DNA from 3 places in the Sporosarcina sp. USHLN248 genome. Region 1 is predicted to be linked to each of the others. Evidence: riboswitches for the same ligand, from Rfam matches in the RefSeq annotation. Region 1 holds a riboswitch; each other region holds the start of a gene.
The links. A riboswitch is a leader RNA that binds a small molecule or an ion and turns the genes downstream of it on or off. The one in region 1 is predicted to bind thiamine pyrophosphate.
Positions count from the first base shown of each region.

Region 2: linked by a shared signal. The riboswitch ahead of thiT (energy-coupled thiamine transporter ThiT) and the one ahead of WFH04_RS08640 (3-oxoacyl-ACP reductase) in region 1 are both predicted to bind thiamine pyrophosphate.
Region 3: linked by a shared signal. The riboswitch ahead of WFH04_RS01405 (YkoF family thiamine/hydroxymethylpyrimidine-binding protein) and the one ahead of WFH04_RS08640 (3-oxoacyl-ACP reductase) in region 1 are both predicted to bind thiamine pyrophosphate.

Region 1 is NZ_JBBCZC010000017.1:4,458-15,040, forward strand. It holds partial or broken gene WFH04_RS08615 (Nmad3 family putative nucleotide modification protein) at 1-134, shown strand, start outside; gene WFH04_RS08620 (hypothetical protein) at 533-1,096, opposite strand; gene WFH04_RS08625 (aminoglycoside phosphotransferase family protein) at 1,511-2,443, shown strand; gene WFH04_RS08630 (hypothetical protein) at 2,985-3,128, shown strand; gene WFH04_RS08635 (topoisomerase) at 3,300-3,701, shown strand; TPP riboswitch at 4,230-4,330, shown strand; gene WFH04_RS08640 (3-oxoacyl-ACP reductase) at 4,468-5,220, shown strand; gene WFH04_RS08645 (LLM class flavin-dependent oxidoreductase) at 5,239-6,546, shown strand; gene WFH04_RS08650 (hypothetical protein) at 6,722-7,519, opposite strand; gene ltaS (lipoteichoic acid synthase) at 7,765-9,720, shown strand; gene WFH04_RS08660 (GNAT family N-acetyltransferase) at 9,888-10,442, opposite strand; gene WFH04_RS08665 (GNAT family N-acetyltransferase) at 10,462-10,583, opposite strand, start outside.
Region 2 is NZ_JBBCZC010000002.1:113,132-123,714, forward strand. It holds gene WFH04_RS01520 (glycerophosphodiester phosphodiesterase) at 1-685, shown strand, start outside; gene WFH04_RS01525 (RluA family pseudouridine synthase) at 1,042-1,734, shown strand; gene WFH04_RS01530 (carboxylate--amine ligase) at 1,813-3,027, shown strand; gene WFH04_RS01535 (Fur-regulated basic protein FbpA) at 3,296-3,466, shown strand; gene WFH04_RS01540 (amidase family protein) at 3,496-4,956, shown strand; gene WFH04_RS01545 (DEAD/DEAH box helicase) at 5,014-6,186, shown strand; gene map (type I methionyl aminopeptidase) at 6,506-7,255, opposite strand; gene WFH04_RS01555 (magnetosome magnetite crystal formation protein family) at 7,447-7,788, opposite strand; TPP riboswitch at 7,974-8,074, shown strand; gene thiT (energy-coupled thiamine transporter ThiT) at 8,158-8,715, shown strand; gene WFH04_RS01565 (tryptophan-rich sensory protein) at 8,821-9,552, opposite strand; gene WFH04_RS01570 (M3 family oligoendopeptidase) at 9,714-10,583, shown strand, end outside.
Region 3 is NZ_JBBCZC010000002.1:81,725-92,307, reverse strand. It holds gene WFH04_RS01435 (GGDEF domain-containing protein) at 1-505, opposite strand, end outside; gene WFH04_RS01430 (hypothetical protein) at 489-1,580, opposite strand; gene WFH04_RS01425 (diguanylate cyclase domain-containing protein) at 1,577-2,518, opposite strand; gene WFH04_RS01420 (energy-coupling factor transporter transmembrane component T family protein) at 3,023-3,778, opposite strand; gene WFH04_RS01415 (ABC transporter ATP-binding protein) at 3,759-5,135, opposite strand; gene WFH04_RS01410 (ECF transporter S component) at 5,122-5,703, opposite strand; gene WFH04_RS01405 (YkoF family thiamine/hydroxymethylpyrimidine-binding protein) at 5,705-6,286, opposite strand; TPP riboswitch at 6,440-6,544, opposite strand; gene WFH04_RS01400 (hypothetical protein) at 6,825-7,280, opposite strand; gene WFH04_RS01395 (vWA domain-containing protein) at 7,277-8,215, opposite strand; gene WFH04_RS01390 (NUDIX hydrolase) at 8,529-8,717, opposite strand; gene WFH04_RS01385 (NUDIX domain-containing protein) at 8,724-8,957, opposite strand; gene WFH04_RS01380 (SDR family oxidoreductase) at 9,279-10,196, opposite strand; gene WFH04_RS01375 (hypothetical protein) at 10,329-10,493, shown strand.

The sequences.
Region 1 (10,583 bases):
ATATTAAGAAGGGGGAAGTTCCGCCTTCGTGGGCACGGTACCATCAACATTTTAGAAATAGGGAAGAATATGCAACTATGAGAAATGTATTTATATGGCTACTGAATCACTTACAACCTCCTCAGACAAATTAGGTTATGGAGTATTCAAACATAACGAAGACGTAGTATTAACAAAGCAAGGTTCAAAAAAGAGATCATTATGGAACCAGGCCACTGAAAAACTTGCGTTTTATAGATACAGTAGTTTACTAACAAAAGGGAAACGTTTAGAACGGATTGAAAGAGCTAATGGATTCGCATCATTAAGAAACGTTGGAAAGCCCGACTATAAGCGATAACTTATGTACGACTTTTTTTGAATCCTATGAAGTGATATTCATTAGCAGAAAATAGAATGGAGGAAACGGGATTTTTCAAAAGTAGTGTATGATTGGCAATGTCGCTAGTGGGTGACTAGGCGATCCCGCTGCTCACCACTAACATTGAAAGAAGAAGAGCCCACTTTAAGAGTGAGCTCTTCATGAATCTGATTACGCTTCTCGCAACTTCTTAATTATTTCCTCAGCATACGAATCAGTAAACCGAATGCTCCCATGATCCCGTACAATTCGCCCTTCCTTCATGCGAATATCAAGCCAATCGGTTATAAAGGAAGGCGCATATCCACCTTGGCCGAATTCCCCGCCAAATGCGATGATGTTTTCATAAACAGCTTCATATTGGTCGCGACTGGTGTCTGGATACGACTTCGTATATAACCAAAACTGCACATCGTACATGACATATGATAATTCATCTGCGTGGAAAGAAAAATGGCCTTTTTCTTCAACAATCCGTGTGCAGATGCTGCGGATTTTCTGTTCTACCTGTTCCAATTCGGTTACCCCTGAGCAGAGCTCCGCAAGCAGGGGAGAAAATTTGCCGTGCGCTACTTTATCCAAAGCTACTTCTTTGTCCTCTTCAGAAGTATCATAATGTTCATCGTTCACTATGCCTTTAATAAACACCTCAAAATTATCGGCGAGGAATGTAATCTCATAATCACCTTCTTGATCGACATGAATCACTTCAGGCTCAGAGGAAGCTTGTAACATAGTTCTTTCTCGATCGAATCAATCAGTTCATCCGTAGGTTGTTCGGATTGATTCGATTCATTTGCGTACTCGCTGTCCTCCAGAAATCGGCTATAAACATATCAGAAAAAGATGTTCTTCTGCTTTATTCCCCCGGTTAATTTATACGATTTTTCCATTTTTGTCTCCTGATGATATCTATAATTGTTGGTAGCCTATACCATACAAATAATAGTAACATTTGAGAGAAAGGATTTTAAAATTATCCTACCATTGATCTATTAATGAAGGGGAATAAGGGGTTTGTGAAGAAGTGTACTTAAACGGAGCAGGTTTGTGAAAAAACGAGGGAATTAGTAAGGAATATAATCAATATCTTTTGTAAACATCTGTAACTTTATAATTGTAAACGAATTATCTCTTGGAGGTATAAATATGAATGGAATTGATGTGTTAAAAAGGTTTGGCTTTCAAATAGACAAAGAGCCTAAAAGTATTTATCCTTTTTCACCTGTATATCGAATAACTGATAAAGGGAAAGAGTTAATTGTTAAAAGGACACAAAATCCGATAGAGGAAGCAAGAAAATTAGTAAATTATACTACATATCTAAAGAATAATGGTATTAAAGTAGTCATCCCTGTGGATATTCAAATGGACAATCCACAAGATATTGGAGAGGAAACATATGTTGTCTATCCTTTTATTGAAGGAACAACTTATAGAGGAACTGATAATCAAATATTTGATGCAGGTAAACTGCTGGGACAAATACATCAACTATCTCTTGAGGATAATAAATATGAGTTGGAAGAATATGATGTTTATGATTTTAACAATGAAGAAATTGAAGAAAGTGTTCAAGCAATCGAAGAGTTTGCAAAAAAAGTTAATCATAGAATTGATGGCATTCTATTAAAAGAAAAACTGTTACAAATCGTTACCCAACAAGAAGAGCTAAAAATTGTTGGGTTGCCAAATGTCGCAACACCACACGATTATAAAGCGAATAATTTAATTTATTCTCCGAAACCTTATTTAATTGACCCAGATAATGCTAAATGGATTCCTCGAATATTTGATTTAGCGTTAGTTTTACTTTTGTTTCATAATGAATTATCAACTGCACCAGATGAGATATTTACACCGAATCAATGGGAACTTTTCCTGTCTGGGTATAAAGAATCGGTCAGTTTAACTGATTTAGAAAAGAGTTATTGGCAAAAATCCATAGAACACGTATTTTTAGATGAAGTAATGTGGCTAATGGCTGAGTTTGAGGAAGATTGGGATAATCCTTCACAACTAAAGCTTTTTGATAGCTTGATAGATTTAGTATTCGATTCATCAAAGTATAAACTTAATTGACATTAATTAGTTGTAAAACTTTACCCTTAATAATGTAAAGTGGAACTTGATTCATGTTTCAACTCCTCATGAGCCCAAAGAGAAAAATTTTGTTTTTTTACCAGTTCTTAGTGTATTGTTTGATTAAACGAGAATTGTCTCATACCCTTGCTATTGCCATTCCTCTAGTTTCAGGACTTTTTCGAATGAACTGCGCATAAGTAGGACACACACATAAAACGCTAAGACATCTTATCGTTTTTTTTTTATAAATTAACAGAAAAGACAACTATTAGATCAATCAGCTCTGAGGAGTAAAAATTCTTCGAGATAAACCTTCCGAGATTACTGCCTCCCTGACAAATTCCGATGTATATATTTAAAAAAATACTGAATATTTCCGCTGGATCAGATCTCATTGTGCTAAGATATATAATGATATTCAACAAACGGCCAGATAGCTAAAGTGGAACATCGCTGAATGGGCTATGCATTATTTTCTAAAGGGAAATACTGTTAAAGAGGGATTATCAAATATGTTGTGGGTAGAGGGGGGCTAAAGTTGGGATTTGTTGATGACTTAGCAGGTGCTATATATGATATTTTAAAGTTTTTTATATGGGCAATTAGCTACTTAGTTGCAGGGGCGATAATTGTTGCAGTTCCTATGTACTTGACAGTTTGGGTGATTGGTTTATTTCAGTAATCATATTGGGAAGCCGTTGCGGTTAAGCAATTTGCGTCCGTTCTGCAAACGGCCCAGTTAGCTGAACAAAAATATGTTTAAATTGAAACTATTTCCAATAGATATCGTTAAACTTATGCATGGAGAATTGTTGTGAAATTTGCACTTTGTTTTTGAGAGGAGAATTGAGAAGTGAGGAAAAAAGCTATCATTGCAGGGATTTTATTTAGTTTAATTTTGTTAGTCGCGTGTAATACAACCGAGGTATTAGAAAGCGAGCAAGAAGTAGTAATTTCCCAAGAAAACGGTGGAGATGATGGAATATCAAATTTCTTATCTGAATTACAAAATGAAACAAATGAATCTATTACAAAGGAGACGGAACTTGAAAGTGATTCACTAGCAATAATGGTTGGTGGGAGTATTAACGAATTAACAGTTTCAGTAGGTTTTCCAAAGGATGCCAAAATTGATAATACATTGATTCAGCAAATAGTTGAAGAGTCTATTAAGAATGTTTCTGAAACAGAAACAGCAACAGATAGTGAAGAAGAAATAAAAACGAAAATAAAAATAAAGATTGAGGAATACTAACGGGATGTTTTGATTTATCAGCAAAAAATCGGTTGGCCGGAACAAGTAATAGAGTAAGTCTATCCTTATCTATAAGTTTCTGGATAAATAATTAATTTGAAGGATATAGTCAATAATTATAATAGGGGCTGTCCAATATGTTCCTGAAATAGAACAGGTGAGGAAAACGATTCGTTTTTCCTCACCTGTTCTTGTATTATTCTCATTTAAAATCCTGAAAGTAGCTCGTGGATGCCAGCCACTTTTAGAAGATTGTGGGCCAATGCCCAAACGGGTAGATGAATAGATCGTCTTTCCGTGAATGTCCAGTTCTTTGTGGATTGAATATCATTCTTGTAGTTGCAAATCTGTTCTTTCACATGTTTATTGAAAAAAGCAATCAAAGCTGATCTTATATTTTTTGACTATGGACCCAAGGAAATAAATGGCCAAGTTGTAATAGATCATTCAATATGCTATGGTTTAAAGTACAGACTAATAGAAATATTATAAATGGCCGCATGATCTAAAAACTCTTAAAAACTAAATAGTATGCACTAGGGGTGTTATTTAACTGAGATGAGTAGTGACTCAAACCCTTTGAACCTGATCTAGCTGAAACTAGCGTAGGAAAGTGTAAACTCTTGGATATACGAAGAGGGATGACTCTGTCTTCTTTTTGGTATGTCATCATAGTGTTACGCAACTTTCCTTTTGGAAGGTTGCGTTTTTTAATTTTTAGCTGCCATTTACCGTTTCAAATAATATACGTACAGGAGTGGTTGGGATGAGTAAAGTCGTATTGGTAACAGGAAGTAGTCAAGGGTTAGGGGCAACGATCGTAAGGACATTGGCAAACCAAGGATTTCGGGTAGTCGTCAATTACAATAAGAGCAAAGAGGCAGCCGACAAAATTGTTTCCGAGATTGGAAAGGAGCATGCGATTGCCATTCAAGCGGATGTCACCAATCGTACAGAAGTGGATCGTATGGTAGAAGAGGCAACTGACTATTTTGGGCAAATTGATGTTGTGGTGAATAATGCATTGATCGATTTTAAATTTGATCCAATCAAGCAGAAACCTTTCGCAGAACTATCTTGGGAAGATTATCAAAGACAGTTGGATGGTACGTTAAAAGCAGCATTTAACGTAATTCAAAGTGTCGTCCCTCAATTTATGGAACGACAAAATGGAAGTATTATTAGTATAGGGACGAATTTATTTCAAAATCCTGTCGTACCTTATCATGAATATACGACAGCGAAAGCAGGTTTAATCGGTTTTACACGTAATATAGCTGCCGAATTAGGGGCGTATGGCATAAAGGCGAATGTCGTTTCAGGGGGCTTATTGAAAACAACTAACGCCAGTGCTGTTACAACGCCGGAAGTATTCGATTTAATTGCCAACTCAACGCCGTTGAAGAAAGTCACCACACCTCAAGACGTTGCGAATATGGTCGCTTATTTGGCTTCAGAACATGCAAGCGGCATTACAGGTCAGAATTTTACCGTCGATGGCGGTTTAACAATGAACTGACAAATGGGGGTGTGAAAAATGGCTGAAATGAAAGGAAAACATTTAAACTTAGGTGTTTTGCTGTATGGCTGCGGACACCACCAAGCTGCTTGGCTAATGCCTGATTCAAGTGTTGAACGGATTGGTGATATTACCTATTATCAGAACTTGGCTAAGTTGGCGGAAAGGGGCTTGCTTGACGTCGTATTCTTTGCAGATAATCAATCATTTGTAGGCAAAGAAACCAGTGATATGCCGGCGTTTTGGTTTGATCCACTGATCAATTTAACAGCCATATCCCAAGTGACAGAGCATGTAGGGTTAGTTCCAACGATCTCAAGTACTTTTTCCAATCCATTTACGGCTTCACGGCAGCTTTTGAGTTTAGACCATATAACAAAAGGTCGTGTTGGTTGGAATCTTGTTACTTCAATGACTGATGTTGAAGCGCAGAATCATAGTATGGATAAGCTACCATCTCATGATGATCGCTATGAAAAAGCAGATGAATTTGCAACGTTAATGAATCAGTTGTTTCTTTCCTGGGACAGTAAAGCGTTTCTGCATCAACGTGAAGAGAAAAAGTTGATCGATCCTTCAAATATATCGCCATTTCATCATGAAGGTACCTATTTTAAGGTGCGTGGACCGTCCACTACGCCGAAAAGTCCACAAGGTAAACCGGTCGCAATGCAGGCAGGGGCGTCCAAACAAGGTATTGCATTAGCCGCAAAGCATGCCGATGCTGTTTACTCAGTGTCGTGGAACTTCAAGCAAGCAAAAAGATTTCGAGAAAAAATCAATGAGCAAGTGAAACAAAGCGAGAATAGCGACAAACATATTAAAGTGTTCCCAGGCTTAGTAACTTATGTCGGTAAGAGTCGTGAAGAGGCTTTCGCTAAGAAAGCGGCATTAGACGAACAATTACCTATTGAAACGGCTTTAAGACAGCTGAGCATTTTTGTTCGACAAGACTGCTCCAATTGGGCACTTGATGAAAAGGTTCCACCATTGCCGCCTGTGGAGGAATTTACTGGACCGGTCGGCCGATATGAGACGATATTAGAAATACTTCAGGATACAAACCCAACAGTAAGGGAGCTATTGGGGTATCTAAATGCTGGAGGAGGACATTTCACACTCATCGGCACGCCTGAAGAGATTGTCAATCAGATGGAGCTTTGGTTTGAAGCAGGGGTAGCAGATGGTTTTAATCTTATGCCTCCCACATTGCCCGGTAGCTTAGAGGACTTTGTTGAATTTATAGTACCCGAGCTGCAAAAGAGAGGTCTTTTCAAAAACAAATATGAAGGCCACACGTTGCGTGAACATTTGGGACTAGCCTAGTAAAAGATTAGTAATTGGCAAGTGATTCTATACTGCTAACCTTTAAAATCAGCACCGTGCAACGTTGTGCTATTAATATGATCAATCCCTTTACGAAATATATCAATCATTTAGTGGATAAGAAAGCTGGACGATAGTGAATCGAATTGCGTACAGTTTTTTCATCGCGAAAAACTCACGGACAATAAAATCCTTCGATCGGTTTATCAAATAGCATAAACATATCTTTGAAATACGTTTCATCAACTAACTTGTCCAAAACGCCTTTGTAATACCCCGTCAAATTACGGATTGCTTTCTTCTTCGTAGCCATCACAGTAATCATTAAAGCACGATACGCAAGGTCTTCGAATACGTGGAGATCGTCTTTGTAAATATCAAACTTCAACATGCTTCCAGATAGGGCCCTATGAATTCCGTAGAATTCACGGGCCATTTTTGTGTCTCCGATCGTTGCGGCAAGCAAGTCTTTCATTCGACTAAATAGACTTGTGGAGTACTTTGACGATTCCGTAGGAGACGTGTAGTTAAGATCTTTAGATTTTAATAAAGATTTAGAAAGAGTAGCTTCGTCTGCCGGAAGCTGCCCTTTTTCCTCGTTCTCATGCGGTTTGTCGTCATGGTCACGGTCGTTCATTTTCCCCTGGTCATCGAAAGGCAAAATGCTGTAAATGTTGGCGCCAAGCCCGCTCATGACCGGTCGGATGTAATGGATTTTCTCGATGATGCGTAGGTTGACGAGTTTGCGGATTGCCCGTCTTACTGTTACGTTGGATTTTCCAATCGCTTCCTCGATCGTTCCGTGTTTCAAATGAGCAGCCCCATATTTAACGGAGTAGCGGCGAATGACGTCTAAAACTTGGCGATCTGAATTCGTCATTTCATCATAGTGCATCATCACATGCTGTTCAGCTGCAGCGTCCATTTCCTCAATTGTGTGAAATCGTGCGTATTCTTTCAGATAATGTGTCATGCTCATTCCCCCTTTACCCTCTATATAGAAGGGAGGGGTCAAAAAGGATACTCTGGAGACAGAGAAATTCGAAATAGTTCTAAAAGCCTATGAATACCTCTTGATTTGCCTTACCTTGAATCCTACGAACTTGACGAAATGGATAAAGAGGAGTATTATATTTTAGCCGTAGAGTTAAAGTTATTTTAAAATAACATTTTCCGTAGATATAAAGAGAATTAAGAAGTAAAAGGTTGGTGAATTACATGAGAAAACAACGGAATGTGAAAGATTTTCTTTTGCACAACTTTTTAGGAATCTATGCAGTCGCTGTCTTGATGATATGGGTGAAAACATATATTGCTCAGGCTACACAATTTGATTTAGGGGTAGAAGGACCACTTCAACAATTCCTATTACTGATCAATCCACTCGGTTCAGCATTGCTGTTTTTAGGAATTTCTTTTCTGTTTAAAGGTACGAGAAAATATACTGCCCTTGTTATGATTTACACGCTCATGTCGATTCTTTTATATGCGAATATCGTCTATTATCGATTTTTTAGTGATTTTATTACATTGCCTACCCTTTTCCAAACGCAAAATTTCGGAGATTTAGGCGGCAGTGTCCTTTCCTTGTTAGAGCCTTATGATATTTTGTTCTTTGTGGACGTAATCGTCATGTTGTACCTTCGATTTTCACGCAAGGTACGAAAAGAGGCAAATCGAATTGGGTTTAAAAAAGCAGCCCCGATACTTGTAGGGGCCTTAGTCCTTTCGTTGGTCAACTTAGGGCTTGCCGAATCGAGCCGTCCGCAGCTATTGACGCGCGGCTTTGATCGGAATTATATTGTGAAATATTTAGGGATGTACAATTACTCGATTTATGACTCGGTGGAAACAGCAGCGGCCTCATCACAGCGGGCGCTTGCAGATAGTAGTGACATTACAGAAGTAATCAACTCTACACAATCTACTTACGCCGAACCGAACAAAGAGTATTTTGGGATCGCAAAAGGAATGAATGTCATCTATTTGCATTTAGAATCATTCCAAAGCTTCCTCATCAACTACAAATTGAACGGGGAAGAAGTGACACCGTTTTTAAATTCATTAACAAAAGATGAGAATACAGCGTATTTCGATAACTTCTTCCACCAAACAGGCCAAGGCAAAACGTCCGATGCGGAATTCATGTTGGAGAACTCCATTTTCGGTCTGCCGCAAGGATCTGCTTTTATTACGAAAGCGCAAAATACGTACCAAGCTGCGCCAAGCATTTTAAAGGATCACGGATATACATCCGCTGTCTTCCACGGCAATAACGGCAGCTTCTGGAATCGGAATACGATCTACAAAGCGTTTGGGTACGATCATTTCTTCGATGCAAGTTATTATGATACGAGTGACCCGATCGACATGGCCGAATACGGACTGTTGGACAAACCGTTCTATGAGCAATCTGAAAGCATGTTAGCTTCATTGCCGCAGCCTTTCTATGCGAAATTCATTACGGTTGCAAACCACTATCCGTATGCGATGAATCAAGACCTAGTGACAATTGATAAAGCCGAGACTGGAGACGCTAGTGTGGATGATTATTTCCAAACGGCGCGTTATACGGACGAGACGATTCAAACAGTCTTCACTCGATTAAAAGAAATGGGTTTATATGATAACTCAGTCATTGTGCTGTATGGTGACCATTATGGTATTTCAGACAACCATAAAAAAGCAATGAGCAAAATCATAGGGAAAGACATTACACCTTATGAAAGTGCGAACTTGCAACGCGTCCCATTATTCATACATGTCCCCGGAATGAAAGGCGGCATCAACCATACGTATGGCGGCCAGACAGACCTTCTTCCGACGTTATTGCATTTGCTTGGAATTGATACGAAAGACTTTATTCAATTTGGTTCCGATTTATTCTCGGAAGAGCATAATGAAATTGTGCCATTCAGAAACGGCGATTTCGTCAGTCCGACAATTGATTCCATCAACGAGAAGTTCTATGATAGTCAAACAGGCTTGCCGCTCGACGATCGACACTTGGAGCGCGCTGAAGAAATGAAAAAAGAAGTGGATGAGAAATTGGGGCTTTCTGATAAAGTCGTAAATGGCGACTTATTGAGGTTTTATACGCCAAAAGGATACACCCCTGTCGATCCATCTCAGTATAACTACACAAAAGATGCAAATGTAGAATTAAGCGAATGATAAAAAGCAACAAAAGAAGCATGTTCTCTCTGAATGGGGAGGGCGTGCTTCTTTTTATGCCAGCAAATCAGTTACATGAACAAGGCAGCGGTAATGTCCGCGCTGTCGAAATAGATCCGCAAGAGGATAGCGATCACTAATGTTCGTTCCATTCGTGGGCTTTATCCTTAATCAAAATAATCCCCGTATAAGCTTTCGTATTCTTGCTTTGTCATTCCAAAAAAAATCGCATCATAGTATTGTCCATTCGTATACACCATATTTCTTAATTGTCCCTCACGTACAAAACCCATTCGTTCATGAAGTTTAATCGATGGTTCGTTGAAAGCATACACATGAGGTGTTACCTTTTGGTATCGTAGTTCCATGAAAAAGTATCGCAACACGAGCAAGATCATTTCTTTGGCATACCCTTTCCCCTGATAGTTTCTGGATAGAGCAATTCCATACTTGAACGTTCCATGTCGTCTCTTGCATTGGGAAGTACTAATCTCACCTATAACATTGCCATCTACATCTTCTGCAATCCAAAAAAACTGGTCTTCGGTTTTGGGGTTTTGTTCTTTTTGTATCCATTCTATGATTTGCTCACTCGTTTGGGGCAGTTGAATTTCATCTAAACGTCTCATTATTTCATCATCATAGGTTTGAAAAAAAGAGGCGTCTTTTTCTTCAAGTGCCCGTAATCGAATTTTTTTGCCTTGCCAATAGTTATAAGACATTGTATTCACCTTTTCTCTACTAAATTTTCGATTCATCGGAGGGAAAGTCGGACTTTAACAAGGAATACATGTATAAATCATCAAATTTCCCATCAAAGTATTCGTAACTTCTTAGTAACCCTTCTTTAAGAAAACCAAGTC
Region 2 (10,583 bases), on a different contig from region 1:
AAGAGCTGCTTTCCAGAAAAGCGTCGAATTGAATGCGGACTTTTTAGAATGCGATGTTCATGTATCAAAAGATGGCGAACTAATTATTATGCATGATGATAAGATCGATAGAACGACTAATGGAAGCGGTTTCATTAAAGAGTTTACGTTAGATGAACTGAAGCAATTAGATGCCGGGGCTTCGTTCAGTAAAGAGTTCAAAGGTGAACAAATCCTTACCTTAAATGAACTAATAGATGAATTTTACGATCAAATCGGTCTGTTGATCGAACTGAAAAATCCGAAGCTCTATCCCGGTATTGAGGAGAAAATAGCATCCTTATTAGGAGAATATGATGATCTAAGCTCTATAATCGTACAGTCATTTGATATTGATTCTATGAAGAAGATGAGTGTTTTGCTACCCAACTTGCAGGTGGCAGTGCTCATTCATCCAAAAGATTCGTTGCTCAGTGCTGCAAAGTTAGATGATCTAGCATCGTTTGCATCTTATATTAATTTTAATGTATCGTTTTTGAATAAAAAAACGGTAGAAAGAGTTCATGATCGCGGTGCAAAAGTATTTGTTTGGTCGAAAAAAGATAAAAACATAATTGCAAAAGCCCATAAATACAATGTGGATGGCATTATAACCGATTTTTCCAATTGGCCATATGAAGAGCTAATCTATTTAGCGCAAGAATAGTTTTAGATTCCCCTATTATTGGGTGACTTTCGGCTGTAGACACTTTGTCTACAGTCTTTTTAGGTTGTAAAGGAATAAAATAGATATTCCCTCTATTTGCCTTGATGGAAGGAAGCTAATTTAAAGTAATGGAAAATCGAACCCTCTGCTGTTTGTTTCGCGTCATCTTTTAAAGGGGGGATGGCAAACATGATGTGTCATCATTTCTCCCCATTTACAATGCGATCTATAGTATGATGGACGGAATGGATCAATTGAACTTGCTTATACGTGTCGAGCTGCCGCAAATTTTACATGACTGGAAAATGAAGTGAAGGCAGCTAGCAGATGATCACAAAACTAAGGAGTAATGATAGATGGATATACATATTTTATATGAGGACAATCACTTATTAGTAGTGGAGAAGCCTGTAAATATACCAGTGCAAGAAGACGATAGCGGGGATTTAGATCTGCTGACAATTTTGAAGCAGGATTTGAAAGAACGGTATCAGAAGCCTGGCAATGTTTACTTGGGACTTGTCCATCGGCTTGATAGGCCGGTAGGGGGAGTGTTAGTATTCGCGAAAACGTCGAAGGCTGCTTCAAGACTGTCAGATGTTTTAAGGAAGCGAGAGATGAAAAGAACGTATGTCGCCGTTGTGCGAGGCATATTACGGGATGAAGGTAGACTGATGCATTATTTATGGAAAGACTCGAAAAAGAATATTGTCCATGCTGTTTCAGAGAAGCATCCGGGAGCTAAGAAAGCGGTGCTTGATTATAAAACAATCATCCGTGAAAAACAGCTTAGCTTATTATCTGTTCGATTGCATACCGGGAGATCCCACCAGATTCGAGTGCAATTATCCGAGTCAGGAGCACCGCTTTTTGGCGATCAAAAGTACGGCAAGCATGTGAATCGACCGGGAGAGCAAATTGCATTATGGGCGCATACCTTGGAATTTCCTCATCCTACTACGAAAGAGCAACTGACATTCGTTTCTTATCCTCCCGAAGAATATCCTTGGACGATATGGAAGAAACGTGAGTCCTATTTATCTGTATAGAAGGGGAACTATTGTCGATTGACAATAAAAACGAGGAAACCTACACTAAATAAGAGAAAATGTAAGTTGGAGGAAAACATGACAAACGATCCTTTTATACCGATTATTATTGGAACTGACATTAATGCATATAATATGGCAATATCTTTCCACGAAGCATATGGCATCCATCCTATACTTGTCGGGAAAGAGCCTCTTTCCTTCACGAGTTTGAGCACAATTCCTGCAGCGATTGAGCTGCATCCGAGACTGGGCGAAAAAGAAGTGTTTGCTAAATTTTTAAATGAAGTCGCAGAAAAATATAAAGAGGCTGGAAAAAAGCTGCTTTTAGTTGGAACGAATGATTTGTATGTACGATCAATTATTGAAAATCGTGATGCTCTACAAGATCATTACGTATTTAATTATATTGACGAGCCGTTGATGAATGATCTTCTTGTGAAAAAGAACTTTTATAGACTTTGTGAAGAGCATGGAATCGATGCGCCGACAACACATTTCTACTCTTGCTTAAGTGAAGAACCGTTTGAAGAAGAAATGAAATTTCCTGTCATTATTAAGCCAAGCAACGGCGTGCAATATTACAAGCATCCATTTGAAGGGATGCAGAAAGTGTATAAAGTCGATACGTACGAAGAAATTCAGCAAGTCATCGAAACGATTAAACGAAGCGGTTATACGGATGATTTGATCATACAGGACTTTATTCCGGGCGATGATACGTATATGTGGGACTCCGTCTTTTACATTAATAGCAAGGGAAACACAGAACTAATCACATTTGGACAAGTCGTCCTTCAAGAACATACGGTTACGGCAATCGGAAATTATACTGCTGTTATTACGCGTTACAATGAAGAAATGATGTTAAAGCTGAAAGGTTTCTTAGAAAAGTTGAATTATGTTGGTTATGCGAATTTCGATTTGAAATACGATCATCGTGACGGCAAATTCAAAGTGTTTGAAGTGAATATTAGACAAGGTCGTTCAAGTTATTACATTACTTCATGCGGCCATAATATGGCGAAGAATCTCGTTGATGATTTGATTTATGGAAAAGAGAAGCCATTGACGTTGTTAAAAGAGAAGTTTTTATTCACAGTCGTGCCGAAAATCGTGTTGAAGAAATTTGTTGCAAATCGTGATGTAAATGAAGAGATAAAAGGTTTATTGAAAGATAGGAAATACGCGAATCCGCTCTTTTATAAAAAAGACAAGAGCTTGAAGCGTAAGCTTTATTTGTTTTTAAGGCAAGTCAATTATTACAGGAAATATAAAAATCATCAATGGTAATGGATCGCGACCTTTGAAGCTCAGTAGGCTCTTAGGTCGTTTTTTTCGATGAAATAAGGCTGGTTATGCACAATTCCAAAGCTGTTATCCTCTTGTAGGCAAGGTATGTGTTTTAGTTGACTGTTGTTATACGCTTGTGTTGTTGGAAGCATCTATACCGTTTTCATTGAAGGTCTGTTTTTCATATTATGGCATACATATAGCTATTTACTTAGTTTACACTCCAGAAAAAAAAGGAATAGAAGAGGTGGTCAGGAGGAAAGACATCATGAGAAAATTTGAAGACGAACGATTGACTAATAAAAGAAACCGAATGATTGAAAACTTGGTAGATGCAGGTGTATTTAAAATAAATGAAAAACAATTATATGAATTATCCTTGTATGAATTAACGAAAAATTATATGATGCTGCAAAATGATCATAGAAAAACGATGTAGAAAGCTTAAGGAATGGCGGGGATTGGATTATGGGAGAATTGAATGGATTAGTAACTGATTGGCTTGATGAAATGACAGTTCGGGAAATGATGGAGAGAATGAATGCAGGAGAGCTTACTTCAGAAGAGCTCACCGTTGCTTATTTACAGAACATCGCCGTGAAGAACGCTAGTCATTTCGCGATTCTTGAAGTGAATCCGCAGGCAGTACAAATTGCGAAAATGCTTGATATGGAAAGACGGCAAGGGCTTGTAAGATCGCCGATGCATGGCATCCCTGTGCTGTTGAAAGACAATATGGACACAGGAGATTCCATGCATACGAGCTGTGGTTCATTGGCTTTATCTCATTATTATGCTGCTGATGATGCATTTTTAGTGAAGAAGCTAAGAGCAGCAGGAGCAGTTATTTTAGGAAAAACGAATATGACAGAGTGGGCAAATTTCATGTCGGATCGCATGAGGAACGGATGGAGCTCAAGGGGTGGTCAAGTTATGAACCCTTATGGACCATTTGACGTCGGTGGTTCAAGCTCAGGGGCAGCTGTAGCAGTTGCAGACAATTTAACGGCCGTATCGATTGGGACGGAAACGAGTGGTTCCATTATCAACCCATCTACCCAAAATTCAATCGTCGGAATAAAACCGACTGTTGGCGCAATAAGCCGCACAGGTATAATCCCGCTCTCATTCACACAGGATACGCCGGGACCGATGGCGCGTACAGTGGAGGATGCATTGTTCGCTTTTGAACAAATGATCGGTTTCGATGAAAAAGACCCGGTTTCTTATGGCGCTAACAAGTTTAAGGGGATTGACTGGCAATCCACATTGGATGTTCATGCATTGAAAGGCGTCAAGATCGGTGTTGCCCGGAAAATTTTTGAAAGGGAAGTATCCTCCGAAGAAATGCAGCTTTTCGATGATGCATTGAAAAAAATCGAAGCATTAGGTGGAGAGATTGTCGATCATATTGATTTAGGTACTATGGAAGACGACTTAGGCTATGATGTTTTATTACACGAATTCAAATCGGCATTGAACGGCTACTTAGAAAGGACTGCCGCTTCCAATCCAATTCGAACCTTAAAAGATATTATACAATTTAATAATGACCATGCTGAAGAGACGTTAAAGTATGGACAAGCGATGTTGGAGCGGTCGGAAAGAACGAGCGGAACATTGACAGATCCATCTTATATAGAGGCATTGCTTCGAAATCGTAGATTAGCAGGTGAGTTAGCGCTAGATCGGGCTTTTGATACGTATGGAATACAGGCCATTGTATTTCCGAAAGATCATGGGTGCAGCTTCAGCTCAGCGGTCGGTTATCCAGCGGTTGCAGTGCCAGCTTCTTTTACAAAAGAGGGAGAACCGTTCGGCATCACTTTTTGTGGAAAGGCATATGATGAACCGAAACTGATCGGCTATGCTTACGCTTTTGAGCAATTTACACGAGGTAGAAAAAGCCCTTCTATGAGAAACAGTTGAAATGAAAAGCAATACAGTTCATTATTAAAGGAAGGAAAAGTGAAAGCGGGGATGAGAATGTCCTTTTTAGAGCAAATGGACGAAGTGTTTAAGAGCAAGTGGAAATTTGAACGTGAAATGCCGATTCAATCACAAATGATACCACTATTATTAGAAGGAAAAGATGTAGTAGCTGAATCACCGACAGGGACGGGTAAAACTTTGGCGTATGTGCTGCCGATCCTACAAATGGTACAGGGCAGCAAACAGCAAACACAGGCATTGATCATGTCCCCTTCGCAAGAACTGTCGATGCAAATTGTAAACGTCATCCGTGAATGGATCAACGGAACCGATATTACAGTAACGCAATTAATTGGCGGTGCGAATATGCAAAGACAAATCGAGAAATTGAAAAAGAAACCGACGATTGTCGTTGGAACGCCTGGTAGAATTGTCGAATTAGTTAAGGCAAAACGACTTAAAATGCATGAAATTAAACATATTGTATTAGATGAAGGAGATCAGCTCTTATCGAGAGATTATCGAGTCATCGTCAAAGATTTGATCGATTCGGCTAATCCCGAGCGTCAGGTCGTTGTTGTGTCCGCTACTATTACAGATGAAATTGAGCTTGTAGCGAAGCGTATGATGGACGAGCCGGTACGCTTGAAAGTATCTCTTGATGATATGCCGTTAGTCGGAAATGTGACTCATTCATTCATTAAGACAGAAATTAGAAATAAGACAGATCTATTGCGGGGGCTTTCTCATCTGCCATCCATTAGGGCACTTGCATTCATGAATAACGTCGATCAGCTGCGCATGAAAGAACTAAAATTGCAATATAACGAAGCGCCAATTGCGGTGCTCTACTCAAATATGTCAAAGTTCGAGCGTCAGCAAACACTTGAGGATTTCAGAAAGGGCAAAATTCATATTTTAATTGCAACGGACTTAGCAGCACGAGGGCTTGACATTGAAGGTTTGACACATGTTATCCATGTCGATATTCCTCATACAATCGAGCAGTACTTGCATCGTTCTGGAAGAACGGGACGTGCAGGTCAAGATGGAGAAGTGCTGACATTGTTAACGTATCCTGATGAAAAAACATATCGAAAATTAACGAAAGGGCTTAAGCCTGTCCAGAAGATTTACTATAAGGGTAAGTTGATGGAAGGAAACGCGAAAACAAAAGATAGCAAACCGAATAGCCCGAAATCGAAAAGTAAAAAAGGGCGGAAATAAAAAGGAGGAGCCGTAAATGGCTCCTCCTCAGCTTGTTGACAAACGCTCGCATCCTGCGTTGAGGCCAGCAGGACGCTGGTCATGCAACCGTTGCTGCAGGATGCAGCGGACTTAGGTTGCCTTTCCTTCGCTCGTCCCCTCATGAACCTAAGTTCTATTCGGGTCTTCGCTCGACTTCGCTCCTTGTCTGACAAGCGTTTTCAAGCCAAGCTGGGCAAACACCTATCTCATGACTACAAACCTTAAAAGGACTGTAGACAAAGTATCTTTTTACTTTGTCTACAGTCTGAGGAGGAGCCGTAAATGGCTCCTCCTTTGCTTAATCCAACTGAGTTAAAATGATCGGTTCGTCTTTTGTAACGATGATAGTATGTTCAACTTGTGCAACGAGTGATTTGTCAGGCGTGACGAATGTCCAGCCGTCTCCCAATTCGATAATGTGCTCAGCTTTCTCTGAAATGAACGGCTCCACTGCTAAAACCATTCCTTCTTTCATTAATGTTTTATCCCAAGCATCGTAATAATTGAGGACATGCTGGGGCTCTTCATGTAACGAAGTTCCAATCCCGTGGCCAGTCAAGTTTTTAATTACTTTTAATCCATTGTCTTTTGCTTCACGTTCAACAGCTTTGCCAATTTGGTTTAAGCTTGATCCAGCTTTCACTTTTGTCATTGCCCGGTCGAAAGCGCTTTGTGCCACATCGCACAGCTTTTGTTTCCTTTCATCGGGTGTTCCGACTACAAATGATACGCCTGTATCTGCAAAGTAACCTCCAAATGACCCTGAAACATCTATGTTGACGAGGTCTCCGTCTTTTAACGTTTTGGAACCTGGAATGCCGTGTGCGACTTCATGGTTCACGCTAATGCACGTATAGCCGGGAAAATCGTATTGATCGATTGGGGCCGAGACTGCACCGTGTTCTTTGAATAGTCGCCCGCCTAATTCATCTAACTCTTTTGTCGTAATGCCAGGAACTGCAGCCTCTTTTAACGCTTCACGAATTTCAGCTACAATTTTGCCGATTTTTTTTAACGCTTCAATCTCTTCATTATTCTTTACAATCATTTTGTACTGGTCCCTTCTTTTTTTCAATCACGCATCGGTCTTCCTTTAAGGCAGAAAGCCGTTTTGCGTCAAGCCTTCCGATGATCGAGGATGACCTACTATAACCTGCGTTTTGTTCAGCTTTCTATACTATATCATATTTTTTTCCGATGTATGATGTGTATGCATTGCTCGTTTTAGACTCCTATTTATCACTTCAATACTTTAACGCCTTGATAGACATTCCAAATGACGATCGCTAAAAATAGCACTCCATAAATGAGCATAAATAGGAAAGGCGTAAAACTCCAAAAATTAATATCACCTGTCATCATGCCCATCAGTCTATTTTCGAAAGAGACAATCGAAAACGAAAAGAGCAAGAAGCCTGCCACCATAACGATAACGGGACATAGGTGGGAAATAAGAGATCGCTTCGCATGCGTTTTTACTTCATAATCATCCGTAACAAAGTAGACGATGACCGGTAAAAGCAAGGGAGAGAAAAAAACACTGAAATAACAGAGAGCAGACAATATTTTACTATTTGGCATATAAGAACCTCCTCGTTCACAGTCCACTTATTTATCAATTCCCATCCTATAGACTATCCAAAACGAATAATTTTCATAGGATGTTTGTCCAATAAAACAATATGATACGTATTTTCAATTAAAAAACTTGCCACCTATTGCTTCTAATAATTATTCCATATACAATAGTATCGATAATTGAATTACAAGACCACAAGGGGAGCCTTTTGGCTGAGAGTGGACAATGCGTCCTGACCCTTCGAACCTGTAAGTTCATGCTTGCGTAGGGATGTGGATGGAAACTGGCATACTACGATGTCTCGGTTCTATCCGGGGTGTCGTTTTTTGTTTCCTTATATCCCTCCTATTCCAAAGAAGGAGGAGAACTAGTTGGATCGTAAACGTCTTCAATTTTTGTTAGAGGTTGCTATTTTAGGTGCATTATCTTTTGTTTTGGACTTGTTAGTATTGTTCAAGTTGCCGCAAGGAGGATCGATCACGTTATCAATGCTTCCGATTATCGTCATGGCCTACCGTTGGGGAATTGGCGGAGGGATGTTAACGGGCTTCCTTTCCGGACTGCTGCAGCTTGTCTCAGGAGCTTTTGTGCTAAATGTTTACCAGGCGGCTCTTGATTATTTTGCTGCCTACACATTGGTTGGTGTAGCAGCCATTACAATCGGTTGGTTATTAAACGGTAAAAAATCGAATGATAAGAAAACAATGGGGATGGCAATTGTTGTTGGCACCGTTGTAGGCGGATCGTTACGCTTTTTGATTCATTTCATAGGAGGCATGATTTTCTTCGCAGAATATGCAGGAGACCAGCCTGTTTGGTTATATTCGCTTGTTTACAACGCTTCGTATATGGTTCCGTCCATATTGCTCTGTGCGATTGTAGCGGTGCTTTTATTCACGACTGCTCCAAGATTAATTGAACGTACGTAAACAACTATACTTCGGAAAATTTATAGAGTTCAATCCCTTATTTGATGAAATAAACCTTCGTCCCGATAAGTAGAAAACAGAATAGAAATAAAACGGACTGTTCTTTCATTTTGAAAGGACAGCCCGTTTTTTTGAATGATTTTCTCTGAAGATCATAAATGCTATGAGAACCGCTGTTAAAAATAATGCTGCAGCTGTTACAAAAAGTTCATCAGTTCCGTTTTTAAATGCAATGCCGATAAATGTCCAAATGAACACGAAGTTCATCATAAAATCGTGGTAATGAAACATAAAATGAAGGGCAAATGCTGTAGAAATCGTTAAATAGATGACAGTCCATAATGGAGCACTTAAACCGAAACCAGACCAATCATGCAGCAGTAAGTAATAGCTTACTGTTGAAATGAGAGTAAGAAAATTCCATCCAATTAGCAAACTATATGGCATCCTGCCTGATATATGGTTATCCGTCTTATGATAGCTAAAATACACTGAAAACAAAATGCATAGTAACAGGATTTTAGCGGCGATGCTTAAAGACAGGTAGCCATAGTGCCAACAGAAAATCCATACGATCGATAGTGCAATAGCAGTGAAGAAGCCGTACATCCGTAAATTTATAAATTTTTGTTCTTTTGCAAACGAAGGAATCCAAACAAATAACATTGCGTATATTACTATCCATAATAAAAAGACATAATTTGCTGGAATAAAAAGTAATGGCAGCCTATTTGCGATTTCACTAGTTGTTTGACCGTTCAAAGAGAAAAAAGTCGCGATGACATGTAAAATGATTAGCACTAAAAGTGAAAGAGTCATCATGATAATTCTTGACATAATAAATCCTCCCTTTGAACAGTATACCTATGAAATGCTCTTGGTGCGAAAGAAAGTATGAAATTTACGTCACAAAAACCATTATTTCGAACACCGAAGATTCGTGTTATAATAATATTCGTAGTTAACGAAAATTTTAAAAAAGAGTAGGGGGATTTGTTATGACGAAAGTGGGTTATTCACAAGTATGGGATTTAGATGTTTTTTTTGCAGGGGGTAGTGAATCACAAGAACTTCGGGCACATTTGGATGCTTCAAAAGAGGAGATCAATATCGTTGAAGAGAAAGTTGCGAAGTTCCATACACCTGTTTCCGCGGATGACGGAAAAAAGGTTTTTGAGCTAATAGAAGCGATAAAAGGCACTGCCATTAATTTACGAGAAGCAGGAGCAGTTATCGGCTGTTTTTTAGCTGCAAATACAAAAGATAAAAAGGCATTGATCCTGCAAGGGGAAATGGGAGCTTTATCTGCGAAGTTTGCAAACATTCAACTAAGATTCAAGCAAACACTTGCAAAAACCGATGCAGAGGTTTGGCAATCGTTACTTGAAACGGATGAACTTTCACAGTTTACATTCATTTTGAATGAATGGCGAGAAGAAGTGCAAATGAAGCTTTCCGAAGAAGAAGAAAGCTTGATTACCGCTTTAAGTGTTGATGGTTATCAAGGATGGGGACAATTATATGATCAGCTTGTCGGAGATATTGAAATTCAAATGACTGTTAACGGGGAAGAGAAGTCATTATCAGTAGGACAGGCAAATAATCTTTCATCAAATAAAAATGAAGAAATCCGGAAAGAAGCATTCGAAAAACTTACAGAGGCATGGAAATCGAAAGAAGACTTTTTCGCTTCTGCTTTAAATCACTTGGCAGGATTCAGGCTAGCCGTTTATGATAAGAGAGGCTGGGATTCCGTCCTTCAAGAGCCTCTAATGAGAAATCGCATGAGCCAAGAAACGTTGGATGCGATGTGGAGTGCAATTAGTGCCAACAAAGAACCATTTGTATCTTATTTAAGTGCAAAAGCC
Region 3 (10,583 bases), on a different contig from region 1:
TAAGTGTAAATTCACCACCATACCGATTGATCCGTTTCATTTCCGCATTCAATTCAAATTCCATCCTTTGTTTATTGTCAAAATTAGTTTCCATATCAACCGCGACAAATTGGCGGATTTTTTCTTTCAGCTGGTGTACCATTTCCCCCTGTCTCGTAACACGTTCATGTATCTTGCCAGCAATTAACACAAGGATGACAATAGAAAGTCCATATGCCATGAAATACGGCAACGGCATAACATTAAGATTGGTTGACAAACTGCTTGCAGGCAGATTGGAATAAATTAATACCGATCCGATTATGAATAAAAAAGGCAAGCACCAAAGCAGTCCTGCAATCGTCCCTTTGAAGAGAGATACTAAAACGATTAACAGTAAAAAAGAATAAAGAAAGATGCCAATTGCTCCTTCTTTAAAAAGGAAAATCGCTGGCATCTGTGCTGCAACAAGCAGTAAAGAAAAAAGAGCAAGAGAATATGTTTCCAACTCAATATGCTTGTTCATCGATCCATCTCCTTTCAGCAATCATTGCGAGCAAATTGTCGAATGTATGTGTGTCGCGTGAATGCAGATCGATATATCCTCCATAATACGGCTGTTTAAAGTCCCGTACCTGCAATGTATTCATGCGACTGATTAACTTTTCTGCAAATTCAACTTCCCCTATTTCTAAACACATTAAAATTGCAAGAGCATATACGGCTACCGCTTCATATTCAACGATCGGCCTTCCAGTAACTCCATCGTATCTCCCATAGATCATTCCGCCTCCATCCGAGAATGCCTGTTTCGCAAATGCTAACAAAGGCGAGACATCTCCGCCCCATTGGGCACGATGATAGCCAACATAAAACTGATCAATTAGATTCACTTGATCGTCATAGATCAGTTCCTTTGTTGGAACGTTATACGTTTTCGGAAAAAACCCAATAGATGAATTAGGTAATTCAAGCAATAGTTGTTGGGTTAAGTTATACGTATTACTCGTTATTACTTCTTCTTCCTTTAAACGATCAAACGCTGCAGGTATAATGTAGCTCAATGTTATTTCAGTGCCTTGATATTTCGTTTCCAAGTCGACATAATCTACAAGAAACCCTTGACGCAAATGGTATTTTGATAAACTTTCCGCCATTTTTCTCGCCATTTTCGTATAGGAGCGATTGTTCCATTTTTCTCCTGCTTCATAAAAGGCATTCATTATACGAAAGTCATCGATAGATGCATTCGCAGGTGCTTTTATTGTCCCTTTCAGTTCCCAAGCGACTAAATAATCAGATGTTAGAAAGTATTTTTTCAGTACTTTTGCTTGCTTATTGAATTGCTCGGAATCTTCCTTTGCCAGCAGGTAATCCATCCATAACCCAACCGTTTCAGACAGGTAAATCTCTGATTGGTCTGTAATATTTGTTCGAATCCGGCCATCATCGGCAATCAAATGTTGCTGTATAAAACTCTCTGTCGGTAACGGATCTTTCGCTTGGACGACTTCCTGTTTCTTAAACACATAAAGCTTCAAGAGTATGAGCGTTACAATGCCCACCACAATTATTCCAACAATTGCATTTCTGCCTTTCATTTGTTGCGTCCTCTCTTTTGTTGAAGGATCTCATTGCCAAAAATTTTATAAGGCAAACGGCGATCCAATTTAGCCTCAAACATTGCTGTATCCGCATATTCAATTAATCTTTTCGGATGTATGCTATGGTCTGGGAAAATACTAATTCCAATACTGACACTGGCTTCAAAGTAAATTGAGTCCAATGTGAATGGGCCATCAAACACTTCAATAATTTCTGCTATATTGGATTCAATATGATCGATTTCTTCGATTAAGAAGATAAACTCATCTCCACCCACGTGAAAAATCCGGTTGCTTAATGTAGTCAGCTTTTGCAGGCGATCGGCGATCTCTTTTAAAAACCAATCCCCAACCGAATGGCCAAAAGTATCATTAATTAATTTAAATTGATTAATATCCATGAATAAAACTGCAAATCGGTTATCCGTCCGAATTGCCCGTTCCGATAGAGCATCGAGCTCCTGTTGAAGCATTCTTCGATTTGGCAATCCCGTAATTTCATGGCAAGTCGCTAATTGTTGCCAATGTTCTAAGCTGCCTTTCTCAGAAATCTCTAGTAGCAGACATACGACTTCATTTTGGTGTTCATGCTCGTTACGTACAATCGGCACGAATAAGCAAGTAAACCAATTGGAAACGCTATTCTTTGAAACTAAACATAATTCACCCTTCCACCGTTCCCCATTCATTGCAATATCTATGGCGTTTTGTATAAAAGCGGTTGATTGTCGCTTATCTTGAAATGATTTGAAATCTCGCATATATAATTCAGAAGAAGACGCAAATCTCTCTTGGAAACGCTCATTTGCTTTTATTATTTTTCCTTCGAAATCCAAGATAGTCAGCATAAAAACGTCTTCTAATAATTCATAAACACTTTCGCTTAAACTTGAAAAATCAACCGTTAGCGCATTGCCGCTATGTTTTTGGTGCATTTTTCATATCCTCCCACTCGCTTCAATCCTTTTAAAGCATATAGGGGCACTCTTACCATTCGCTTACTCAACACTTATCAAACACTTAACAATTTGTTACCTTTTTCCCACACACAGAAAGCAACTAAAAACACATACTTTTTCCTCTATTTGCTAATTAGTGCAATTTTCAAGGTTACTCGACTATCCCGCTTAACTTTTTGATAGTAGTCAGTAAAAAGTCTGTGTTGGTTTTTCAGTAGGAAATTATGTCGCCTTCCATTCCGATAAGAGCTCTCATGGCTTCAGTCATAGATAGAGTTTGAGATTCACACACAAAAAAAGCCTTAAAAATTTACTTAACGCAAAATTTTCAAGGCTTTTTATTCTTATTAGAGTGGTTTTGATCCTATTCAGCTATCCAGACGAGGATGTCGCAAAGAACACTGTTTTTCCATAACAACATTTCAACCTATTCCTTCACATAATGATGCAAAAGTACAAGTGCTTAGCGGATAATCTCCTTTATTTATCCCAAAGCGTGAACATACATCCTATCAATAGAATTGTGATGAAAAGTGAACACATCATCCAATCCTTCCTGCTGACAACAACTACCTTATAAAAAGACTTTCTCTTTTCACCTGTGAATCCTCTTGCCTCCATAGCGAAAGCAGCTCTTTCCGCTTTACGTACTGCACCTGCAAGCATTGGCAATAGCACCCTACGCAGATTGAATAGCCTTCGGATAACATTTTTCTCTACATTGGCCCCTCGTAACCTATGCGCTTGCTGTATTTGGATGAATTCATCCTTCATGACTGGCAAAAATTGATAACCGACTAATATGCTGTAAGCGATTTTCGGCGACAGCTTCATTTGTTGCATCAAGCTCATAATGAAAGTGGTCGGATTCGTTGTCAATGCGAATAGTAAAGACAATCCTGCGAATGCCAATACTCGGAAACTGAGTGATAGCGCATGATTGAATTGGCTTTCTGTAATATCTACATTCCAAACCGACCAAAGGACTTCTCCTGTACGCTCTTCCGCAAATACAATCGTCGTCCAAAAATAGCCGAAAGCCATAATGGCAAACGGAACCATAAAGAGCATCCATCGTTTCCAACTAATTGTACTAAAAAACGCTTGGAGCATTATAACGCCTGCAAAGCAAACAAGAGGAGTCCACGGATTGAAAAAGAATGCCATCGCCAACATGCATATTGTAATCGAAATGAACTTTATGGAAGGGTTCATATTATGCAAAGCTGACTTCACGTTGGCTCCCTCCTATCGGCTGAAGCAAATGGTGTTCAGAAAGCAGTTGATGATCATTCCAAACGGTCTCCGCATTGTACTTCCCTGTCAGCTTTCCGTCTTTCATTAATAAAACGGAGTCGGCTATTCTATACGCAAATTCCATATCATGTGTGACGATTAAAAAAGTCGTGCCGCCAACTGCCCGCCCATCGATTAGGCGGAACAATTCTTCCAAAGCTGCCGTATCTTGGCCGGATGTCGGTTCATCCATTACAATCACTTCCCTGCCATCACAAAGCATCGAAGCAATGGCAACCCGCCTTTTTTGTCCATGGCTGACCGCAAACGGATGGGTGTTTGCAACTTCAGCTAAATCCAAACGTACGATCAGTTCATTTACCGCTTCTCCACCGCCATATGCAATTTCCTCACGGACCGTTTTCGTTAGGAATAAAAACTCCGGCGATTGCGGAACATACCCGACTGAGTTTGGCTGCACTTTTCCTTCCGTCTTTATGATACCGCAAAGTGCCTTCAGCATCGTCGATTTCCCGCTGCCATTCGGTCCTGCCAACACAGCTACTTCACCGCGGTTTAACGTAAAGGAAGAGGAATGTAGAAAGGTATCTGTTCGCAGACCATTCACAATAAGTGAAGGGATATTCTGCTTACTGCTTTTCCTTTTTTCGATAGTAGCTGCAGTCGGCATTTTCTTAAGTGGAATTTGCCTTTCAAAAAAGCCATCCCATAATTCAAGCCGATGTTCAATTGCGACGATCGTCAAGGATAACCTTCTTTGCAGGCGGTCCAACCAACGTATAAACTGTTTTGCCGTATACGGATCCAAATGGGAAATTGGCTCATCCATTAATAGGACTTCCGGTTTCATTATTAAAGCGCAAGCTACGGCAATCTGTTGTTTTTGTCCTCCGGATAGATTGTGTATGACTGCATGTCTGAATGCTGTCAACTTAGTTAGCGCAAGCACTTCAGCTATCCGATCATCCATTTCCTCTCTATGGACATTCAAATTTTCCAATGTGAAGGAAAGCTCTTCTTCAACCGTTTGCATGCAAAACTGAGCATCTGGATCTTGGAATACAGTCGCAATTCGATGATTCACCTCACCCGGTTTGTAAGCTTCGCTATCTTTCCCGAACAGCGTAATCGTTCCCTTTACAATGCCATCGCAATTATAAGGATATAGCCGATTGATCAAATAGAGAAGTGTGGACTTTCCACAGCCGCTGGGACCAGTGAAGACGACCCGCTCCCCTTGCTTGATTGAAAATGAAAGATCTTTCAACACCCACTTTTCATCTTCCGGAAATCGAAAATGCACTGCATCAAACCGAATCACTTCAGGCACGCGCATCACCTTTTTCAGAACGGGCAATTGCATATCCACGTAGAGACCCAGTCGCAAGCAGTCCGTCTGCGACCGCTTTTCCTCCAACTCCAGCAATTACTGCACCGCTTACAATTCGTAAGCCAAACATGAGCAGTACATACCCGGTGCTAAACACTGTAAAGCCACCTAAGAAATAGCCGTAAACGAAACTAAATATTGCAGATCCTGCGCCAGCCAACATGAGCACCCAAAGGTCGAAGCGTTTGTATCTCGTCACGGCAAAAGCTGCCTCTGCACCTAAGCCTTGTATAACCCCGGACAAGATAAGTCTTGGTCCGACTGCATTTCCTAACAACACCTCAATAGCTGCCGCAATCGTCTCGGAAATGACTGCCGCTCCAGGCTTGCGGATAATGTACATACAAATAATCGAGACGATAAACCAAATGCCAAATATCCATTCATAAGCAATCGGCCCAATGAAGCCTGCCCATATATTGCCCGCATGAAGAAACAACAAATAGACAATCCCAAATACGACCGAAAACAAAGACATTAATACGACTTCTTTCAACTTCCACGATTTCAACATGTTATCGTCCTCCATGCGAAGGGCTATTCATGCTCATCGATACCGTCATAACAAGATGTTTATGTTCTTCGGAGCGAGCATTTGAAAAAGCTTCTTCATAAAAATCGAAAACATCATGAATATCTCCGTGAATGCCGCTTGCATAATGCATCGATTCATTAAAGACCCCACGCTCTTTAGCATGATCCACTTCACGATAAATAATATCCATATACGAAGGATTGTTCATCGGATACAATGCGAATTGTGAAGAGACATATTGCTTCGTACGATCATTATTTAGCACTGCATCTCCCATATTCAAATAAGCATCGCCTGCGCTATCGCCAGGGCAGCCTGCAGAAAAGGTTCCAGACAACGCGATATGCTTTCCTGTTTTTGCTGCACTCAATGCAATCGCTTTGGCGACATTGAATACATGGACCTGTTTGCCGCGAATAACCGTCGAAACATCGTCTGTATGCATCCAAACAGCTGATGTATCCGTTTCTTCCAGAGCTCCTTTAATTATTGCTACAAAATCGTCTGCCATCGGATGAAGCGAAAAGCGAAATCCGACAATTGGACTGAATCCACATTCCATTTTTGTGACCCCCTACATTTTTTTCATAAAAAAGAGACTACATCCGAGAAGATGTAGCCACTTGTCCATTTTTTGTGAGTCTCTATTCAGCAAACATACAAGCATATTCGTCTTGTCAATAACGAGATGCCATCCGCTGAACAAAGATCTTATAGGAAAGTCACTACACTTCCCCACGCAGGCATTATCCTGATCGGGTCATAAGGGATCGGAGCAACAGCTCACATCTCAGCCAAAATGGCACCCCTAGTGCAGAAACGGTATGTAGTTCAATTCTATGATGCCACCAGTATAGTCGAAGAGATTATGTTTGTAAATAGATTCATATGACTCCCTACTTTTATATAGACAAAGTATCTTTTCGCTTTGTCTACAGTCATTATAGGGTCTGTAGTAAATAGATAGAAGTTTCTTCAGCTTGGCTTGAGAACGCTTGCCAAGGAAGACAACCTAAGCCTGCTGGCCCAAACGTAGTAGCGAGCGTTGGTCAACAAGCTGAGCCTTTGATTTAATTTAAATTCAAAGGCTCTTACGATTTCTATTCATCACGCCCGATTTTTTTATCCCTATACTGCTGCTCCTTTTCCATTCCTTCTTTGAAGTACTCGTTAAATTGCTCCCTCTCTTCTTGATGAGTATCAAGCCACGCCTTATTTCCCTCCATTACACCGTATCTCCATTTTTCAAAAACATAACTTGTAACTGCGTATTCTAAATGCCATAAATCTTCCCCGTGTTTTTTTAACAAAAACTCCTGCGCAACAAGCATTCGTTCCTTCTCACGTTCACTTTTCTCTTTAATCCTCTTGCCTAGTTCACTTGCCCATTCCCTTTTCTCTTTTCCAATCGCTGTCGTTTGTGAAGTTCCTTCCTTTCTCCATTCCATCCAACGGTTTTGTAATTCTTCGTACTGCTCCCTCATATACGCTTTCAAATCGCGCTCTGAGTTCACATACGTAAAGTCTCCATTTCCTGCATCCGCTACTTCTTTCAACAGTTTTTGCCCTTCGTTGTCGACGTCAAATCCGATAATATTAACGACTGTTTCAATGTCCGCAGCGACAAAACCTTTGCTGCCTGGACAGGGTCGCCATCACAAGTTTCGATGCCGTCACTGACAACATATACGACAACATGGTCGGTATTTTCGGGAATGTCCTCCGTTACCGTCTCAAGCGCAAGCCCGATCGGTGTCCATCCCGATGCTTGGAATGAATTCAAAGACTGCTTGAACTTTGCGCTATCAAAATGACCTTGGAACAAGTTTTCTGAGCTACTGCACGACAATTGTTTGTCTGCCACCGTTCCAGTCCCTTTATGGCCGTATACCCTTAACGAAATTGTCGCTCCTTCAGGCACTTGTTTAGCGAACTCATAAACAGCTTCTTTCGCTGCTTCCATCCGTGTTTTATTGCCAACTGCCGCTCTCATGCTTCCGCTCGCATCGATTAGAATGGCATAATGCGCTGTTCGCAATTCAGGTGAATCAATTTTATCATCAGGGCGTTCAATATTTACTTCAACAGTTGAATCAAAATGAATAAGCTGATCGACTTCTTCGTGATAGTCTTCAGACAATAAATAAACAAGTTCTTTTAAAAATTCCTCTTCCGTTAAATCATTCGGCAGCTGATCCAAATAATCAATTACTCTATTCTTATCGTAATGTTCTCCACTATATATACCAGGTTTACGCAACATTTCCTGCTCCACTTCTGTTAGTGCTCGTGGAGCATCAATCTCATAAAAATCATCCTCCAATCTACCATTGTCTTCCTCAATCTCTTCATTCTCAGCAGCTTCTACAGTTTCAACTTGCTGCTCTTCTTCACCCGCGCCATTGTCATTTGTCACTTCCGGATTTTCTTTTGCAGAGCATGCTGTCAATAATAGAAGGGATAACAGCGATGCGTACAAAATACTTCTCAAGTCGCCAACTCCTCACAAATTATATTGTATTTTATATTAGTACAGATTATTCAGAAGTCAAAGGGTCGGAAAGTCTAATAGTAAATGAGAGAGAATTTAAATATGTATTTTTGAGAGAAAGCAGTAGAAGTCTTCAAGGCAAATTATTAACTTACCTATGAGTGCAAGCGATGCAAAAGAAGAAGAAATTGTATAAGCGTTAGAAGGAATACGATTTTAGTGAGAACCACCCTTAAGCGAAGGTGGTTCTTCCTTTATATTAAACTTTCCTACTTAGCAATAATTGAAATTCCGGATGTGTTTTGTACTCCATCTACTCCACAGCGTTTTCAAAATCGGAGTACGATTGTAACCTAATTCGGATTGCAGGCTCTGTCACCATTTCAAGCACCTCGTTCTTTGGCACCCAGTGGCAATCCGATGTTTCTTCCGATGTGCACAGTTCGCCGCCGATCGGCTTACATGCAAAATCGAACATCACCTTTGTCGGTACATCCGTCATGCTATCCTACCATTTATAGATCCCTGTATTTGAGTACACGCCAATGAGGTGTTTCACTTCAACGTCAATCCTACTCTCTTCCTTCACTTCACGAATTACACCATCCATCAAGTTTTCTCCTACTTCAACTTGTCCACCTGGAAAAACCCATCCTCCATGCTCGGTTTTCACTACTAATAAATTGCCTTCCAAATCTTCTACAAGGCCCCCACAAGCAATAATATGCGTCGGCATTTTCATATCCCATTCCCCCTTATCAATCGATCATACCAATCCCACAACATTCCGCAAATCAATTCCCCTTGAAAATAGGCAGTTTATGCGCAATTCCAAAGGTGTTATGCGTTCTGTAGGCAAGTTATGCGTTTTTTAATTGGAATATGAGTTGTGGACTTGTCGATATGCGTCAAATTGATAAGTTTATGCGTTGTTGTATGATTTTATGCGTGTTTGAAGTAGATTTTCATGGACGTTTCGGAAGTGGTAAGTTTATGAATCAATCAAAAAGAGCTTCCATAGTTGGACGCGCAACTTCGGGAAGCTATTTTTAGGTAATGGAATTTATGAAGTAATAAATTCCCCGCCATTCACATGGATCGTCTGCCCCGTGACAAATCGGGAATCATCTGAGGCAAGATAAACATATGCAGGGGCTAATTCAAATGGCTGCCCTTGGCGGTTCATCGGGTTGCCGGCTTGCGTAACAACATCTGCTGAGAAGCTTGCAGGGATTAATGGCGTCCAAATGCGCCCTGGCGCAACGGCGTTCACTCGTATTCCCTTGCTTACTAAGCTGTTCGAGAGTGCTCGTGTAAATCCGACAATTGCAGCTTTCGTCGCCGTGTAATCGATCAGCTGTTCATTGCCATCGTACGCCACAACGGATGCTGTATTAATAATGGCGCTTCCTGCTTTTAAATGAGGCAGCGCTGCTCTCGTCGTATAAAAATGCGAGTACACATTCACTTTAAAAGTGTCGTCAAACTGTTCATCTGTAATATCCAATAAGCTTAACTGCTGGAATTGAATGCCTACATGATTGCAAAGCACATCCAATCCGCCAAATTCCTTCACTGTCTTTTCAACAATATGAATGCAATGCTGTTTGTTCCGTACGTCTCCCGGAAGCAATAAGCAACGCTGCCCTAACTCCTCAATTCTTCCCTTCGTCCGGCTCGCATCCTCATGTTCATCGAGGTAAGCAATTGCAACATTTGCTCCTTCCTTCGCGAATGCGATGGCGACGGCTGCTCCAATTCCACTATCCCCTCCTGTAATTAAAGCGACTTTGTTGGTTAGCTTTTCGGATCCTTTATAAGATGGATTTTCGATAATCGGTCTCGGATTCATTAACTTTTCTACACCGGGCTGTCGATACTGACGCTGTTCTGGAACGGTCATTGGCACGTCTTCGTATTGAGTGATTTTGCCATAGTTCGGTTGCATCGGATATGCCGAAAAATCATCATGATCGTTCATCATTTTTGTCCCCTCTCTCAAAAGCCTTTCAACGGCATAGTATGATACGCCCAATCGTTGCGTTACTATTTCGCACAACAATTCATTCAAGGTTGAATATGATAGAACAATTGACAATAGGAGGTTACGATCATGCACTCAACGAATTCATGCAATGCAGATGTTTTACTGACGGATGATTCGGATGAAAAAGTGACTGTTCATTACGGTGAAACTACATTTCGGCTGCCTAAAATCGGGCCAAGGCCGCCATTTTATTATAACCCGAGATGCGAACCGTATTATCCAGAAATTTAAGAATAAAGCCAATAGCAAAAGTATATCTTCGTCCTCCAGCTTTCAGTACAATATCCGAATAGCGATACCATCTAATCCTTATGTTAGGCT